DNA from 3 places in the uncultured Acetobacterium sp. genome. Region 2 is predicted to be linked to each of the others. Evidence: riboswitches for the same ligand, from Rfam matches in the RefSeq annotation. Region 2 holds a riboswitch; each other region holds the start of a gene.
What was found. A riboswitch is a leader RNA that binds a small molecule or an ion and turns the genes downstream of it on or off. The one in region 2 is predicted to bind cyclic di-GMP.
Positions count from the first base shown of each region.

Region 1 (6,194 bases), on a different contig from region 2:
ATCCGTTCAACATATTCGGCGGCAACGTTCAGTGGTCCGACCACAGAATCCAGAGTATTATTGACACCTTCGACAATTTCTTTATAGCCACCGTTAAATGCATCGGCATTCCCGCGGGTATCCAATCGCCCTTCAACGGCTGCTTGGGATAACATATTTGCTTCAACGATAAGCGCTCTGATGCTTTCAATGGTTTCTTTTAGCGCAGGAGCTATCTCGTCCAGTTCATCTCTGATTTCAATATTTGCTGAAACATCGCCGTTTGATATCTGTTTCATCGTCCCAATAACCACATTCTGCAGATCATCGGCAAAGCTATCCATTGAAATAGCCATTTGACCTATTTCATCTTTTGAGTCCATCTTCAAGCGCATGCCCAAATGACCCATGCTCATTTCTTTTAACATCGCAGCCGCTTTTTTTAGTGGCTTACTAATGGTCGACCCTAAAAATAAACCTAGCATAATTGACATTAGCACACCGACCAGGATAACAATGATCATGGTGGTAACCACGCTATTGGCTTGAACGGTATTGGCGGTGGCCTTGGCACTACCATCTGCCAGTTTAAGCTCCACCAGTTTTGCAATGGCATCCTGCTCTGCCCGGGCTGCAATCCCTGATGATCCGGTTTCTGCCATCAGCGCAAAAGCTTGGGCATCCTGATTTTGATTCGCTAAAGCCATTAATTCAGTAATCGATCCTTTATAATTTTGTCGCGCCTCGACAAATTCATCAAAGGCGGTCCGCATTTGGTCGGACACAATCCGGCTTTCAAATTCAGCTGTCAGGGTATCTATTTCTGCCTGCCGTTCAGCAATTTTATCTGCATTCTCTTTAATAACTTCTGGATCATTGGCAATGATCATATCCCGGATATTAACCCGCATCCGTTGAAATGCTGTTGATATCTGACCCGCCTGACCTATCGGCACTGTGATATTTTCATATAATTCAGTGTCTGATTCATCTAATGCCTTGATATTTGTTATCCCGACAACCCCGACAATCCCAACAATAATAGCCATAATAATAAATCCCACCAATAACTTGGCTTTAACCTTCATGTTCGCAAACGTTTTCATGTGACCTCCTATATGTCCCTTGTTTAATTAATTCTAGCTTAACTGTCTTTCTGCTAACTTCTTGCATTTTCAAGTGAATTCAATAGCATTTTTTTACACTCGCCTTTTAATGGCTCTCCATGACCAAAGTAAATCGTCTCAATATCTTTTTTTGTAATTTCCTCCAATGCTTCTATAAATTCTTTTTGATAGGTTGTATCTTTGGCGCGAATCACCAGTGGGGTATCTCCTGCGAAGAGAATCTTTTCCTTTTTACAATACAAACAAATTGAATCGTTGCTGTGACCCGGGGTATGGATCACCTCAAATTCTTGATCACCAATTTTCAAGCGTTCACCACCTTTCAAAATAACATCGACATGTTCAAGCGTCGATGACGCGGCAAAAGTTTTGGGGTTGTAACGTTTTTTTATTGTTGGAAGAAGGGTTGCATGGTCGTAATGACTGTGTGTTAGAATTACTTTTTGGACACGTTTTTTTCCGACACCGGTGGAAGCCTGATCAATTTTATCTAAAATAGCCGGATCTCGTCCAACATCTATCAGGGTATTGATATCACTTAATTTATTCCAGTCTCCAGTAACTAAATAAACATTCGATGTATAAATCTTTCTGCCCGCTGATAAATTGATAATTTTCATGATCTTGTTCCTTTTTAGACTTTTTTATATAATTGGGCATTTGAGACAACCGGCTCAAACAAATCTTTTAACTCAACCGGGAGTTTTTGGGTTTGTTCCATTGCCAGATATCCACCATCGATGAGCGAATCGTGAAACATCCGGATTACATTAATGCGTTCCTGCTCATTAAAATGAAGCAAGACATTTTTACACAAGATCAGCCCAAAATCTTTTCCAATGCTTTTAAACGTCAGAAGATCATGTTTCTGAAAACTGACTGCGGCTTTTATCTCGTCAATCAAACAATAACATTCCTTGTTATCCACCTTAATAAAATATTTTTCAAATATATCTTTTGGGATCCGTTGCACCTGCTCGCGGGGATATTCGGCTTCATAAATTATCTTATCGAAAAGGTCACTGCCATCGATATCTGTTGCTTGTATTTTGACATTTCGAAAATACATATGACCAATCCGATCCCGCAGCAGCATCGCCAGCGTATAGGGTTCCGGCCCCATGGCGCAGCCGGCATCCCAGATCTTGATCTTCTGTTTTAGTCGTAGTTCCGGGATGGCATGGTCGCAAATCATCTCAAGGGTTTGTAAATCTCTAAAAAAATAAGTAAAAGCCATTGTGTCTCCTTTATCATGTATATAATTAAATCCAATGATATTAAAATAAGCAATGCTAGCTTTACCTGAAATGCATATGGTTTCAGAATTTTTAGCTGCATTGCTCATCTTTATACCACTATTTTCATGATTCAAACATTGAATTAATGTTTATCATAAACTTTCTTCGTTGCCAGATTTTGCTATAGTATTTGTAATTATAAGCCACCCTATTTTAGCTTACAAGCAAAACCTTTTAGCTTTGTTACAGATTACCCCTTCTGTAACATTGGCATTCTTATCAGCATATCTAGCCTCTACTATTTTTTTATATCACCGCTTGCCCAGAGAAAATAAATCAATTCATTCTGACTAATCTTTTGATCCCCATTGATCAGCCTCTGGCGCTGAACAACTCCGCTATTCCGGCTTGGTCATCCCATAAATATCGTAAATTTCCTGGGTATATTCACCATCTTCATGATAAACAATCAAGGGTGTGTCAGTTTTTAACCCTGGTTTACCACTTTTTCGTCCTTCAATTAAAACCAGATTGGCTTCTTTTTTTAAGGATGGGTAAACAAATTGCAAGTGCTTGACCTCAATTTTATAAGATCGCATCAGTGAAATAATATCGCCCAACCGCTCCGGCCGATGAACCAAAAACAGACGGCCGCGATCCTTTAGCATCCGCTTGCTGAAAATAAGAATATCTTCAATGCTGCATAAAATTTCGTGGCGGGAAATAGTTTTTGTTTCACAATTGTTCTTAAGTCCCGCCTGAGCCCGCATATAAGGGGGATTACTGACTACCACATCGTAAGCGTTTGGAAGAATCTCACTACCAGGCGCTTTAATATCCCCGGCGATGATCCTAATTTCGTTTGACAAGCCATTAAGGGCCATGCTCCGTCTAGCCATTTCGACCAGCGGTTCCTGGATCTCTAACCCAGTGATCGAGGCTGCCTTTGTTTTGCCATAAAGCAATAATGGAATAATTCCCGTTCCGGTTCCCAGATCAATAACGTGGGGAGCCCCTTTTGTTCGCCGGGAGACAAACCAGGACAGCAAAACTGCATCCATGCCAAAACAGAAATAATCCGGATTCTGGATGATCTTCAGATTATTAAGGCCTAAGTCTTCAATTCTTTCCCCTTTTTTTAAAAAGTTATCCACATTTAGCTCCTTTAATTCACTTAATTTTTTAATTTTAACCGATAATCAACAAGTTTATCCACATATTGGTCAATTCTATCCACCATTTGTGGATAAGTTTTGTTGATTTCTTGCTTTTCCCCAAAAACTTGCCTAAGCACGGGCTTTTCTGTTCAGCCTTTTTATAGCGCACCTGTTAATTGTTTTTTTATAACTTATCCACATATGCACAGATAAAAGTTGATAATTTAAATTCCTAGATTTAATTCCCCAAAATAGACGGTTTTGAATTTCTCATTTGAAAAAAATTATATGCGAAGCTGTTGATAAGTGTTTTTCAATCCTGACAGCATTTTTCTCCCTAGCTTTATGGTTTCGCCTCCATTTTATCAGAAAAAAACCGCCACAAGCGAGAATTATTCTTAGCATGCGCACACTTTTGACCCACAAATCAACCTTGGAGATAAGTCGTTCATAACAACCTTGGACTTGACTGAATAACAAATATGTATTATTATGAGATTAACTATATATTCGGCAAACTTACCAAAAGGTAAGGACGCAAAGCTAGAGGGTCTAAGTATTTATTTATATGACAGCCAGTTGCAACTTTAAGCGCATCTATATGTGTATTTAATGCAACGTGTTTAATCGTTGTTTTTTTTTATTTTTTTACTCCACAGCCATTAACATAAAACCGCTTTTTAAAAGCATTTTTAAGCAGCGCTCATTACTTAAACACGACTGAGCAGGAATAACTGTCTTTTTTTCGTTTTTCTCTTTAATATAAACACATTCTTTGCTATAATGTGTAGTTGTAGAGGACTATTTTAAATTTATTGTATGAATTCGCCACCTCTAAAAGCTTCTTTATCATCGACGATTATGATGATAAAGTCAATGACCAAAAATATTGCAACGAAATTATTTGCGAAAGCGATGGATATATATGAATAGTAGTAAAATCCAGCCGAGTAAATTGGATCTTATTCTCGAAAAAAAACAGCATCTGGATGCCACCATCCAGGAATGCGAAATACGAATTGATGCTAAGCTTGCTTCACTCACTGAAGAAGGCTTTATTTCGCGAGAAATGAATCCTAATGTTGTTGAAGTGGCCATCTCTGATGATCCCTTCCAACCCGGCACAGATTTTCTTTCCGGGGTAGATATCTCGGATGACGATGCTCTCGATCAGGCCGTCCTCAATTCCCGTCCTTTCGAAACCCGATCAAATCAGTTGGCTTTTAATGGTGATCTGCTTACCAGTCAACCATTGCCACTCAGTGACCGGGCAGGTTTTTCCATACCGATCGGCGAAACCGAAGAAGATGAGGAGGAACTACCCACCCTATCAAAAATTCTGGGACGAACCACCCCTTACGCATATGAAGCGGAGCGAACCGCAGCTATCCCTAAAGCACCAACTGAATCCGAGCTCGCCAATCCTGTTGGCACCGATGATGTTTTTGACAATTCCAGATTTGCCGAAACAAAGTCGACGCCGCCACTGTCTGAGGTTAGCCCGGAAATAATAAAACCCGATCCGCCCCCAGAAATGGCAACAACACCAGAACGCCAACCGGAAAAAACAACGCTGACAACAGAAACGCCAATTAATCAAGAACCGCTACCGCCGAAAAAGGCAAAGCCCCAAAAAGCAAAGCCAGAAAAACGTAAAGATAGGGCAATCAAGCAAAAACAAGCTCAACCAACTAAAAAAACGAACCTTCAATTCCTTAAAAAGCCCAGCTTAACCAATATGGTTCCGCCGCTTGTTTTTTTCTTTATGGGATTAATGATTTTTGGAGCTTTCCTGATTTTTACTGCCTCAGAATTTAATTTTATTGATTACTCGGTGGTGTTTATTTTATTCACCTGCCTGATCTTTACCATTGCGATGCCCTATGGCGCCAGTATCTTTTTTATGATTCTACTCTTGTGCAGTTATGTGATTTTGTCGCTGATTTCGGTTTTCTACCTTGATGTTCCCTTTAAATTTTATCAGATCGGTTGGCTACTGGTGATTCCGATGATTTTATGGAGTTCGGCATTATTGATTAGAAAGGTTCGCGAACTGTTCCATTTCAAAAAAAATCTGGAACAGCAAATTGCATCCTATGATAATCTCGAAGAAAGTCCGGGACTGACGATCGAAAAAGCCTACTATAAGGATCTCAAATATGCCATGGATCGCGCTTCCCGCGGCGAAACCATTCTGACTCTGGAAATGATTACGATCAATCATCTGGATGAGCTAAAAACCATCAACGGTTCCCGGCTCTGGGACGAGATCCTCTATAAAACCTTAAAAATTATCAAGAGCCACTGCTACAGTAACCACCTGATTTATATTCTCGATGGCAGCATCTTCAGTATTCTGATGGAAAACACTTCTGTAAAAAATCAATTGCTGATCAATCAGGAGATTACCGATGCCTTCAATGCTCTAATTCTCGAGTATGACGCTGTTGAAGCCGATGTGTCACTTAGCCTTGCCGCCATTCCCTACTCCCGCGATATCACCAATCCCTTTGATTATCGGGCGCTGGTCTTAAGGCATCTAAAAAAATAAAGCAGCAACCATGTGATCGGTTGCTGCTTTTTTTACTTTAAGATACTTTTCTGACAAAAGAAGGATGTGCCACGCACATCCTTCTTTTGTCTTTGATTCATTTAATAAATAATATAAGCTTCCAAGTTCTGTCGTCCAAATT
Region 1 covers NZ_CAKMJU010000103.1:22,454-28,647, reverse strand. Annotated here, with positions in the region: partial or broken gene QZ998_RS13450 (MCP four helix bundle domain-containing protein) at 1-1,085, opposite strand, end outside; gene QZ998_RS13445 (MBL fold metallo-hydrolase) at 1,139-1,726, opposite strand; gene QZ998_RS13440 (CheR family methyltransferase) at 1,741-2,343, opposite strand; gene QZ998_RS13435 (tRNA1(Val) (adenine(37)-N6)-methyltransferase) at 2,743-3,498, opposite strand; cyclic di-GMP riboswitch class I at 4,004-4,088, shown strand; gene QZ998_RS13430 (hypothetical protein) at 4,427-6,052, shown strand; gene QZ998_RS13425 (3D domain-containing protein) at 6,154-6,194, opposite strand, start outside.
Region 1: it holds a riboswitch for cyclic di-GMP, as region 2 does, so the genes downstream of both, QZ998_RS13430 (hypothetical protein) here and QZ998_RS10405 (PepSY domain-containing protein) in region 2, are expected to answer to the same signal.

Region 2 (6,194 bases):
CCTTTTTTTCAGCCTTAAGCTTGCCGTTTTTGCTATCCAAATGCCGCTGCCCCGGGCGTTGCTAAGGCCGTCAGCCCGGCTTTTTTCGGCATCCGTTTTTCACGCTTGACAAAAATGCCCAATTCATTAAGCAGATATTCTGAGACAATCACGGGCTTTTCCCCCGCCGGGCTGGTTGATCTGATCCAAGTCAATGGTTTCATATCTTCTCCTTTAGATCGCTCAATGCGATTATCAGCGCATATTAGAATGAGTTTCTACACCAGAAACGGTTGCGCAATGGTAAGTCTGCCAGCTACTTGCTATTGTCGATTATTAATAACGGTATGACAAGCGATTAAATAAGTTTTACTCCTCTACCTCACTGTTTCTCTAAATACTTGTCGCTGCGGTTCTCGGCGTTTTGGCGCAGGTTGAAATAATAAAAGGGATAATCAAAGGTATGATAGACGCCTTTGCCAAAGGTGGCACTGCCGGGCGAATAGAGATCGACATTAACGGTGCTGCAGATCAGGGCGCCCTTGTCCAGATCAATCTGAGCATCGGCAAAATTCATCACCGGTTCAATGATTCCTTCGGCATTGCGTTTGGCCGAACCATCTTTATTGATCCCGATCGACCCTAAGTTTTCGGCGGCGGTGGCCAGGGTTTCGTCACGTTTCCAGTTGATCGGATTGATCGCCAGAGCGCCGGCGGTGATGACCGGGTTGCCCGGGGCTAAAACCTCGGGGGCTTCGGTATTATAAGAAACAATGACGCCGGTATCATCGGAGCCCTCGGCAAATTTCAAATGGGGATTGGCGCTCAGGTAATCTTCGGTGACAGTATAGCCGACCACATAGGCCACGACCATCCGTTTGTAGACATCAGGATGGTCTTTTAAATAGCCCGACAAGAGGTTGCTGGTAACGTCGGCACCCTGAGAATGACCAACCAGGATAAAGGGTCGGCCGTTGTTATAGTGTTTGATGTAGTACTCAAAGGCCGCGGTAGCATCCGTGGTCGGAATCCCGGCGATGGTTTCCTCCCGATCGACCGGTGACAGGTTATCCTGGCGGTAGAACGGCGCATAGATATTGGCGACCGTTTCAAAGGCCGTCGCCTGGCGGTCATAAGCCAGTTTGGCGTTGGCCATCATGCCGGCGTCATCAATGGTGCTGATGCTGGGATTGGTTTGATCGGCTGGCGCGTAGGTGGTGGGATAGAGATAAAAGACATCGACCGCCTTGTCGGTGCTGCTGGGGATATTGAGCCAATGCTCAGCTTTTGAGTAATCGGTGACATCTTTCGGGGCCCCACATCCCGACAGAACCAGACCCAGACCGACAACCACCACCAACAAAGCGATGTTTTTTCTTTTCATTTCTCATTTCTCCTTTAACCCCTTTCAGGTTGCTGATTTTATTATACCCGATCAGCCGGGTTAAATCACAGCTTTTTTAACCTGATGGCGGTTAGAACGCCACCCCAAAAATCGCCCCGGAAACAAAGGGGATCAGCCAGATCAACCAGACGATCAGACTCAATTTATGAAAGCTGGCCCGGGCTTTCTGATCATTCCTGACCAGAACCACCGTGGCCCAAACCGCATGAAAGAGCATCAGCAGAATCGCCAGCAGGCCGGTCAGGCCATGAAAGCTCAACAGCGTGACGCCGCCTGCCAGTTCGCCCATCAGCATGGTGCCGGTGGTATCACACGCCAAACCAAGATAAAACACGACCAGATGCCACACCTTTAGCTGGCCCTGAAGCTTCTCAGCCCAGACCCCGATTGAATAGAACACCAGCGCCAGGGTAATGGCGGTGCTTGCATAAATTAACATTATAAATCCTCCTGATTTTTAGACTTTGATAAAATAAACCGACCCAGTATCTGAACATTGTTCATTTGACAATAAAAATAAAATCACATCGACGTGACATGATTTATTTTAGCAGCTCTTTCAGAAACAACTCAAACGATTGATACCGAAAAAGTGGTTGCTTGAACATTCAGCTCGGGGTGTCTATATTATCCCGTCAATTTTTGATTTCATAAGTCACCTCTTTTTCTTTGTAATGGTTTCGGTATTTCGGCAATCACCAGTGGGACAGCTGGTTAATGAAACGGTCTACCAGCCGGGGATCAAACTGGCTGCCGGCCTGCTCCCGCAATTCCCGGATGGCCTCTTCATGGGAGCGGGCGGGCTGGTAAACCTGATCATGGGTCATCACGTCATAGGCATCGACGACGGCCAGAATCCGACTGTTAAGCGGGATCTTTTCACCGCTGAGGCCGGCCGGATAGCCGCTGCCGTCCCATTTCTCATGATGATGGAGGATTTCCTCCGTCACCACATGGAGTTCCGGCACATTGGTGGCGATCCGATAGCCGATTTCCGAATGGGTTTGCATGATCTGCCATTCTTCCTCCGTCAGGCGGCCGGGCTTGCCGAGAATGTGATCGGGAATCCCCACCTTGCCGATATCATGGAGCATGGTCAGCAGGATCAGGCGGTTCTTGGCTTCGACGTTGAGAGCCAACAGCTCGGCCAGCTTCATGACGTGATCGGACAAGCGCATGGTATGAGCCTTGGTTTCGGCCTTTTTTTCATCGAGGGCTGCCAGCAGGGCGTTAATGGTGGTGCCCCGCATGCTTTTGCTTTCTAACAGCTTGATCTGATACATCATTTCCTCGGCTTTTTTGAGGACTGCCCCGGGTTCATCATCACGGCTCTTTTTAAGCGCCATCCCAAAGGAAACGCTGGCTTCAATGGTGCCGTTAATGCAAATGTCCTTTAGCTGTTCCTTGATCCCTTTGACCAGCCTTTCGGCATCCTTGAGATCCGACCCCGGCATCACAATCATGAATTCATCGCCGCCCCAGCGGATCACCTGATTGCGGGCACCAGCCACAAGCTTGAGGGTTTTGGCAATCGACTGGAGCAGCAGATCCCCGATGGTATGGCCAAAAACATCGTTGGTCATCTTCAGGCCGTTGATGTCGCCCATCACAAAGGCCATCGGATGGATCAGCTTGATCGCCTTCTGACTAAAATACTGCTCATAAAAGCGCCGATTGTAAAGGCCGGTCAGGGCATCGTGGTAGCTTAAGTATTCAATTCGGCGTTTCTTTTCCCGGGATAAGGTAATATCCCGAAAGACCATCACCACGCCGTCGATGCTGCCGTTTTTGGCACGGATCGGGGCGAGGCTGGTTTCGATCGGAATCATCAGGCCATCCTTGTTAAACAGCACCGTGGGCGCCGTGATTTGCTGGCCCTGGCCGTCCTCAAGAACCTGAGCCACCAGCCCGGTCAGGGGCTCCCGGGTATATTCATGACAGATCGGGAAAATCACCTCAAAGGGTTTGCCCAGTACATCCAAAAGCTGCCAGCCGCTGGCCAGCTCGGCCGCCGGATTGAGGTAGCTGATGTTAGCCGCGGCATCGGTGGCAATCACCCCATCTTGGATGGCATCCATGACGGTTTTCTGGAGCTCCTTTTGCCGATAAAGGGCGGCGGCATTTTGTTCCCGTTCGGTGGCATCGGTGATGACCGAAAAAAGATACTGCTGGTCGTCAATCTCCAGGAGGCTGGCGTGGACATCGACCATCCGGATGGCGCCGCTTTTCAGCCGGTGGGGAAACAGCAAGGACGACTGCCGCTGATCATCAACCGCCGCCTCAGACAGGGTGCTGAGCTGGTCAATGGTCATGGTCTTGAGCTCCTCCAGGGAATAGCCATAAAAGGCCAGAGCCGCCGGGTTGGCATCGACAATGCGCCCCGACTCCGGTTCGAGCAACAGCATGGTGGCGGTGTGGGTCTGAAACATCTGGTCAAAGCGGGTCGTGGCCAGCTGGTTTTTAGCCATCCAGTCCTTAAGCACTTTGGTGTTCAACTCGGTCACCACGATAAAGTCCTGCCCGTCATTTTCAACCGGAGTCATCCGACACATCCGCTCCCTGATTTCGCCATTCCAGCAGGCCGTGCCCTTAAAAAGAATGGTTTCCCCACTTTCCCGGCAATAGTCGGCGTTTTTTTCGTAGACCTGATAATAGGCTTCCCCGAGCACCGTTTTTAAATGCTGATTGCGAATCGCTTTCTGGCCGAAACCGGTCATTTTTTCGTGCTCCCAGTTGTTATAACAATAGACCCAGCCGCCCGCGGTTTTAACCAGCAGCGCCATCGCCTCGGAATTACACTCCACCATCATCTCCTGATAATCCGCTTCGCCCAGCCGTCTCCGCCAGGCTTTCTTGACTTTCGGGGCCATGGTCGCTTGCTGGCTTTCGGTGTTTTTCTTCTTGGCAATCCGTTTCCACAAAAAGTTCCGGTCATTCTGTTTCATATTTTTTCCTCTTTCTCCAACCGCTTTTGGATTCCGATGATTCTGATATGACACTATATACCCCGGTTTGCCGGTTTCTATCGTTTGGGGTCGGCACGGGTTCCTCATAATTAATATTTAGTTTGACAAAAACAGAAAATTGTAATATTATGATGATAATTAAATATTTGGCAAACTTATCGAAAGGTAGGGACGCAAAGCTAGAGGGTCTAAGTAATTTTTATATGACAGCCAGTTGCAAATCATAGCACCCGTTTATGGTGTTTTTGTGCAACGTGTCATGACGTTGTTTTTTTATTGCCAAATATTAATGCTGGATTAGGTTTTAAATAGGTCATTGCGAAAGTGCCCTGGGCTTTACATCGAGCTTCGCAAGCGCCTGTCATTTTAAAAAATAAAAGGAGATCAACACGATGAAAAAACGATTAGTCACGTTTGTTTTAAGCGGCTTGTTAGCATTTAGCACCACCGGGATGGTGTTTGCTGAAACGGAAGCTGTGGCGAACCCGGTTACGCCAGATCCACCGCTTGTTGCGGAAGAGCCCCAATCTGGCGTCCTCACCATTGGCGCAGCCATCGAAATTGCTTTAGAAGCGGTGCCCCAAGGCTCGGTAGTTTCCATTAAACTTGGCAAACAGCATGCTGTAAAAGTGTACCAGATTCAGGTTAAGTACGGCGCAGTGATGCATATGGTAAAAATTGATGCGATAACCGGTGCCGTGTTAAAACTCGAATCGGAAAACGAACCTGAGACAGCTGATCCAGTAACAGATCCGGCAACTGATCCAGTAACCGATCCAGTAACTGATCCAGCTACCGACCCAATAACCGACCCAATAACCGATCCAGTAACTGATCCAGTAACCGATCCAGTAACCGATCCGACAACCGCAAAACCCGCAGTGGTTCTGCCAGCCGTTTCATTTGAAAACGCCGTACAGATTGCCCTGGATTCGGTAAGTAACGGCGCATTTGTTTCGATCCGATTGGGGGCAGACAACGATGTGATGGTTTACAAGGTTATTATTCAAACCGGTAAAAAAGCGAATCCGATAAAAATTGATGCGACCACCGGCGACATTTTAAAAGCAGCCAATGACAAGCATGCTAAAAAGCCGGTCATTGAAAAAACAAAAGATAAAGCCATTGACCAAAGCAATCAAGCACCTGCAAAACCTAAAGGAAACAGCAAAAAATAAGACCGGATGACTTGATTTAGAACCACGCCGCCGTTCTTGATGATCAGCAACAACAGGTAGGCCGGCCAGTACCCCCGTGGCTACTGGCCGATCGCCTGTTTTTTTGTCCCCTATTTTAATTTGCAGCGGCTTGGCGACTTCCAAAAAGGTCAAGATTCGGTACACCGTCGCCGCTCCCTTGTGGCCTCGACAGGTTCTGTCAGGCACGGGTTCCTTCTGTTAAGACATGACACCGCTAGCAAAAGACCAACATACTTAATAAGAGCTTGACTGGTTTGTTAATTCCATGCTAAAATTTTTTCATAATAACTTAGGGGAAATAACAAACGCATCGTAAATACCATCGATAAAATAACAATCGTTTAAAAAATATATCGATTAAGGAGAAAAACATGCCAAGATTATTAGATGCTAACACAATTGGAGAGATTCATAAGTATATCAGAGACATTCTCGAAAATATTGGGATCGCTTTTGGTACTGAAAAGGCGTTAGACCTATTTAAAAAGCACGGTGCAAAAGTAGAGGGAGACCGCGTTTTTATTTCTAACGAACTCTTGGAAAAAGCGCTGAGTAGCTTGCCAAAATATGATTATACTGATCTTACCCCACAGCGAATTACTGCAACCAGCCCTTTTGGTAACGTCCCGATAATTTATAATAACG
Region 2 covers NZ_CAKMJU010000068.1:1,772-7,965, reverse strand. Annotated here, with positions in the region: gene QZ998_RS10425 (hypothetical protein) at 33-203, opposite strand; gene QZ998_RS10420 (DUF3089 domain-containing protein) at 362-1,363, opposite strand; gene QZ998_RS10415 (HsmA family protein) at 1,455-1,823, opposite strand; gene QZ998_RS10410 (HD domain-containing phosphohydrolase) at 2,080-4,329, opposite strand; cyclic di-GMP riboswitch class I at 4,489-4,572, shown strand; gene QZ998_RS10405 (PepSY domain-containing protein) at 4,743-5,528, shown strand; gene QZ998_RS10400 (trimethylamine methyltransferase family protein) at 5,921-6,194, shown strand, end outside.

Region 3 (6,194 bases), on a different contig from region 2:
CGATCTAATTTTAATCCAATTTAATCTTAATAACAAAGGATAGTTAGAGAATCCAACTATCCTTGCAATTCGAAGTTATTGTGATAATTATTGACTTATACTTTTTTTACAATGGCACTGTCACCAACGAGACCACCATACATATTTCCTGATAATACACAGCTTGAGTCATAAGTAATTCCGCTTACCTTGCTGTTAAAACCAACAGTCATTCCATAGGCTTGAGTTTTCTTTACTTGATCATCAATGAATTTACAATTTAGGAATTTTACATTCTTGATGTAGCCGCTAGCGTCCCAAGCATCAATTCTGACGCCATCATTGGATCCTGGACTGCTTTGACTGTTGTTCGAAATCGTCATGTTCTCAAAGATAATATTTTCGACCCCTTGTGCCTGACCTGATGTTACCAGTGAGATTCCCCGATACTTATTTTTTGAGACGGTCATATTTTTGAAAGAAGCGTTATTAACATCACTCTCAATTTCAATCCCGTAAAGATTATTAATGACGGTGTTATCACTAAAGGTTAGATCTTTTGCTTTGACAAGGCGAATTCCCATACTGGCATTGTCTGTCATGGTGCTACCAGTAACCGTAACCCGTTGGATGATTCCTGTGATACCCATTAAATCTAAGCCCGAACCCTTGTTACCATAACATTGGGTATTGATAATCTGGATGTCTTCAGCTATCTGATTTGGGTCTGGTTCAATGTCAATGCCGGCTTCTGGTAAGGTACCATTTGTGTTTCTAAAAATACTATTACTGACGACTACCCGTTTCGCATCGGTAATTGATAAACCCTGACGTCGATTGTTCTCACTAATGACATTATCAATCGTAATATCGGTTACTGCTGGGGAATCTCCAAGAAAAATACCATCACCCCAACAATCGCTGATTGTCATATTGCTAATTGAGATATTACTTGACCCATTAATGACATGGACTCCCATTCCCCATTCTCCTGTGGTTCCCTGGTGTTCATATCGTTCGCCAACAATCTTTCCGCCGGTGATGCTGACATTGCTTACACCAATCATCCGAACCACGGCATTGTATCCATTTGAAGAGGGGAGAGCTTTTAAAATAGCATTTTGGCTTAAGGTAATACTTTGATTCGATTTTGGTTTTAATGTCTGATCAACATTTATCAAATATGTGCCATCCGGAATATAGACCGCACTGCTTTCATCAAGCGCTTTTTGAATTGCTGCTGTGTCGTTTGTTACGCCATCCCCTTTAGCGCCATAATCTTTAACTGATTTTTGCTGAGGTTCTGGGGTTGGCTCGGTCACCACTGGTACCGGCTCAGTCACCACTGGAGTAGGTTCGGTGACCACTGGTTCCGGTTCTGGAACGACTGGTGCTGGCTCGGTCACAACTGGTGCCGGTTCTGTCACCACTGGTGCCGGTTCTGTTACGACTGGTGCCGGTTCTGTTACGACTGGTGCTGGTTCTGTTACGGCAACTGGTCTTTTGGGATTTTTCGCTTTTGCTGTGCCTGAATTTCCTGGTGCTGCATATACTGGCATTGAACTTAGTAATAACATCAATGTAACTAATAAAACGGATATCTTTTTCATGGTGGTGCTCCTTTCGGTAGCCGGCTACCTTTCTTTGCAGTTAAGGCCCTTAGCTTTGCGTCCCAACTTTTCAGTTGGTTTGCCCTTATCGATGGATCGATACAATCATTAAATAAAAAACTCTTCTTTCGGTAGCTGGCTGCCATTTTAGAGGCCCTCTAGCTTTGCGTCCCTATCTTTCGATAGGTTTGCCTTTATCGTTGAAGAGTTGCTTCAACAGTTTTAACTTTTACCATTTATGTACTTGCTTGCCGACTCCCTCCTTTTTGACTGAGCGTCTTCCTAACAACTCTTTAAATTTCTACTATATCTTGACCGAAAAAATCTATTCGACTTTCATTTAAATAATTTCTGACTACAAAAAACTTCCCCTTCGGTAACTGGCTGCCATTTTACAGGCCCTTTAGTTTTGCGTCCCGGTTTTTCAACCGGTTTGCCTTTATCGTCGGAAAGTAATTCCACGATTTATTTAGTTGATTACAGCTTTGCTACCCTTTTAATGTCATTTTGTTTAGAACGATATGCAATATTGGAATATTAGCATATTGCATTGCTGTGGTTAGGCTCAATATATCACACTTTAATGATCCAGTCAATACAATTATGACTAATTCTAATTTATACAGTCAAATTTAAGTAAATTGACTGTTTCGTAATTGAACCAGTAATGTTAGTGCATTCCTTCTGCTTGGCTTAGTTATTGCTCAGTACTTCTTACCTTTAAGATCGACTGAAGCAGCAAAATATTTAGCAGGATTTTTAAAAATCCGCATCATAAAATTTTCTAAGCACGTTTTTATATCATTCTTAATAGAGCATCATCACAAATTGCCACATTCAGTTTTTTATTTAAAGATTTTAATTGCTCTGTCGATTAATTGACTTTTCGCTACCTGTATTATATAAGAGAAATCATTATTTTTTCTAAAGATCAAAAAGAATAACAGATTGGGAACGACGCCGCAGATCAAGACTCTAATCATAAAACTGATAATTCCGGTGTCGACAACATATTGACAGATAAACCAGGTGATCATCCCTGCTCCGATTGTTATGACTGCATACTTAAGGTATTGTTTAAAATACTCAGCCGAACTGGATTCAAACCCATACTTGTACAAAACAAATGGCTCCACCCAAAAGCTGGTAGTGATGGTGCTGACCATTGTTCCCAAAAAAATCCCCGCCACGCCAACATAATTTGCAAGTATCACCGATGCCACAATGTTAATAATCGATTCGGCCAGCGGTTTATAGCGATCATACCAATATAAGCCATGGGCATCTTTAAAGACTCTGACGCTTGTTCTCATCCCCATCATGTAGAAATTGACAATCAAAATTGCCACGATTTCCATATCAAACAGGTATTCTCCCCCCAACCAGAGGTAAATAAATGGATTCACCAGATTCCAAAGTGCAATCGCTGAAAATCCGTAGATCCAGAAAGCGGCAAAATTTGTGCTGGAAAAGACACTGCGATTCTTTTCTGCCGATTGGGTTATCCCAAGATTACCGATGCTGGCCGTTAATGATTCAAATATTAATCCATAGATCATTGTCAGTGATGCAATAATCAGTAAATAGTTTGAGTAAATCCCGACTGCCACAATCCCAATTAGCATCGAGATCAGGATATTATCGGTACCCAAAACGACAACACCACCAATTCGATGGTAGATCAACGCCTGGACATTTTTTTTGATCTCAATCTTTTCTTTAGCTTCCAATGGTAGAATATTTTTTTCCTTCAAATAAGGAAACATCTTATCGGCTCTGAGCGAAACCAGAATGTTTTCAGATAGGGTCGCCACCAATTCGACAGATAAGAATAAAATGTAGTTTTGGGTTGTATATAAAATGATTATCTGAAAAATACTCATCGCGATAAAAATTGCATAGCGGTAGAGCGAAGCAATGTATTTTTTTTCATTGGCGATAATCAAAAAACGCTTATATGAAAAAAAATAGGATATCGCCGAATTAACGACAAAGATTATAAAAATAAGGTTGATGTAATCTACTTCTGGAATATCTTTGATAAAAAAATGCAAGAACGGGACGAGCATTATTCCCAATGCGATAATAATCAGGCCGATAAGTGTATAAGTTTTTTTAAATAATTTCATTAACGATTTTATTTTTTCAACATTGTTTTCGGCTATCGGTTTGTACATGCTGTAGACAATCGCTGTACCAATTCCCAATTCAGCCAATGATAAGATTGACAAAATATTGGTGAACAGGCCATTGATTCCTAAGTATTCCGCGCTTAATACTGTAACAAAGACGATTCGCGAAACAAATGTAACCAACAATGCCAACATTTGACCGATCAGTGCATATTTTATATTCTTGATTGAATTCGCTGTTCTTGACATAAGTCCACCATTTTCTGTGATTGTTTACTAATTGGATTGATTCGCAATTTAGCTGCTAGCCTTATTGATTGCATCTAGTGCATTAGAATTATCGCTACTTTTCAACGGAACATTTTACCTAAATAACCATTTGCAAGAAATAACCAAAACAAAATTATAAAACTCTTTTTCTTAAGTAAATGAACAACGATTATTAGCCTTTTTCCCGAGACAGCAGCATTTTTTAATGCAGTTTGAAATTCATTTAATGTAATAATCTCTTTCATCTTGATGTATTTTTCTTTTAAACGATCATTACTGGTAAAACGTTTTTCGATGGCGATGATATAATATCTCAAAATCATGCCATTGATTTTTTCGAGTTCATTACCCTTGTCCATTTCAAATTTTTGCGAGAATTCTCTGAGCCGTTTATCTAATATCTGAAAATTCCGGATATAATCAATAGCTGGCCGCCGTTTAAGTTGCGAAGCATTCAAATCATGATAATAATGATACCACGCTCCATCCAGAACACAGACTTTTTTTGATTTTTCCAGAACGTCTAAGACAAATTTAAAATCCTCCAATATCGACATTTCCTTTTCAAAGACAATCTGATTATCTTTGATGATGGTGGATTTGATGACCTTGTTACAGGATGATAAAAAGTAGTTTTGATCAGACAAATAAGAAAAATGTGCGTTTATATTTTTAACATTAAAACAGTAGTTCTTTTCAATGCTTTTAATATGTCTTTTCTGTAGCTTCTGATTTTTGTAATAGTCGAACTGCATTCCATAGATCACCATATCAATTGAGCGATCGGTAAATTGTTTCATCACCACAGCGTAAGTTTCTGGATCAATAGTATCATCTGCGTCGATAAAAGACAGATACTCCCCGGTCGCTAGTTGAATCCCGCGATTCCGGGCTGCACTCACCCGGGCATTTTCTTGATGAACGACCATTACTCTTTTATCTGCTCTGGCGTATTGATCGCAAATCATCGCTGATGAATCCGTTGAACCGTCATCAATCAGAATTAATTCAAGCTGCTGATAGGTTTGATTCAAAACACTGTTAATCGACATTTCCAACCGTTTTTCGGCATTGTAGACTGGCATAATCACACTTATTAATGCTTCTCTCATGGTCATCACCCTCAGTTTTTCCATTTAAACAACACCTTTGAGCATCACCGACGATTCATAAACATGCAACTCTGATTCACGAGACACAATATAAACCCAGATCAGCAGATAAAGCAAGTTACGATTAAACAAAATCTGATCACTTACCAAAACAAACATTAATATATACCACATCACTCGATAATTCGAACTGATTTTTCGGTACATCATCACAAAAAGATTTACCCACAATATTGATCCAAGCAGTCCAAATGAAAAAACCTGAAAGATGAAAGAATTTGCATAATTTCTACCATAAGTTTCGCCGTTCATATAAAGAAATTCTGCTAGTCGATTTATACCGACTCCAAAAATCCATTCCGGTAATGAAAAATATTGGAATAAGCTCAGTGTTCCTAATATTCTGATATTTTCCACTAAACTGGGCAGGCTTAATTTACTTAAATATTCACGAAATAGGTCTGGCAAATAGACGAACAAGGCAATCCCCATGATCGAAAAGACGATCATGTAGACCAGTATTTTTGCCTTTTTAATATTAATAATTACTGGAATAATCAGTAACAGAATAATACCGGTGGTACTGGTTGATAGAACCCCGCCTGCAAAGAGGACCATTGCCAGCCAATAATCTTTTTTTATTATTGCCATCGCATAGATTGGCGCAACATAAATACAATAATGCGCCGGCTCATAAAAAAACGATGTTGGCCGGCCATATTCAATCGACTCAAAACCTGATAATTCAATCGCCCTTAAAAATGGGATATTACCTCTAATAATCACGTCAAAAATATTATATGCAATAGCCTGATAAAGTAGAAAAGCAGTTGCTATCAGAGCCACTAAACCACAGGCTCGATAAAGCTTTTCCTTATCCAGATAGCCGGGACAGCACAAAACACTGGCCAATATCATAAAGACAAGCATTCCCCCAGAATTATTAATTGTGTTTGTAATATCTGGGTATTTCAATGCCCCAACAATTAAATTGAGAATAATCAGGATCAACATGGTGACCAGTATTTCAATGTTAATGCGAATCACCAGATTTCTTTTGATCACGCCGCTAGTAATAATTGCCATCAATA
Region 3 covers NZ_CAKMJU010000038.1:37,487-43,680, reverse strand. Annotated here, with positions in the region: gene QZ998_RS07285 (right-handed parallel beta-helix repeat-containing protein) at 96-1,589, opposite strand; cyclic di-GMP riboswitch class I at 1,602-1,683, opposite strand; cyclic di-GMP riboswitch class I at 1,717-1,792, opposite strand; cyclic di-GMP riboswitch class I at 1,962-2,037, opposite strand; gene QZ998_RS07280 (hypothetical protein) at 2,435-3,970, opposite strand; gene QZ998_RS07275 (glycosyltransferase) at 4,072-5,127, opposite strand; gene QZ998_RS07270 (hypothetical protein) at 5,128-6,194, opposite strand, start outside.
Region 3: it holds a riboswitch for cyclic di-GMP, as region 2 does, so the genes downstream of both, QZ998_RS07285 (right-handed parallel beta-helix repeat-containing protein) here and QZ998_RS10405 (PepSY domain-containing protein) in region 2, are expected to answer to the same signal.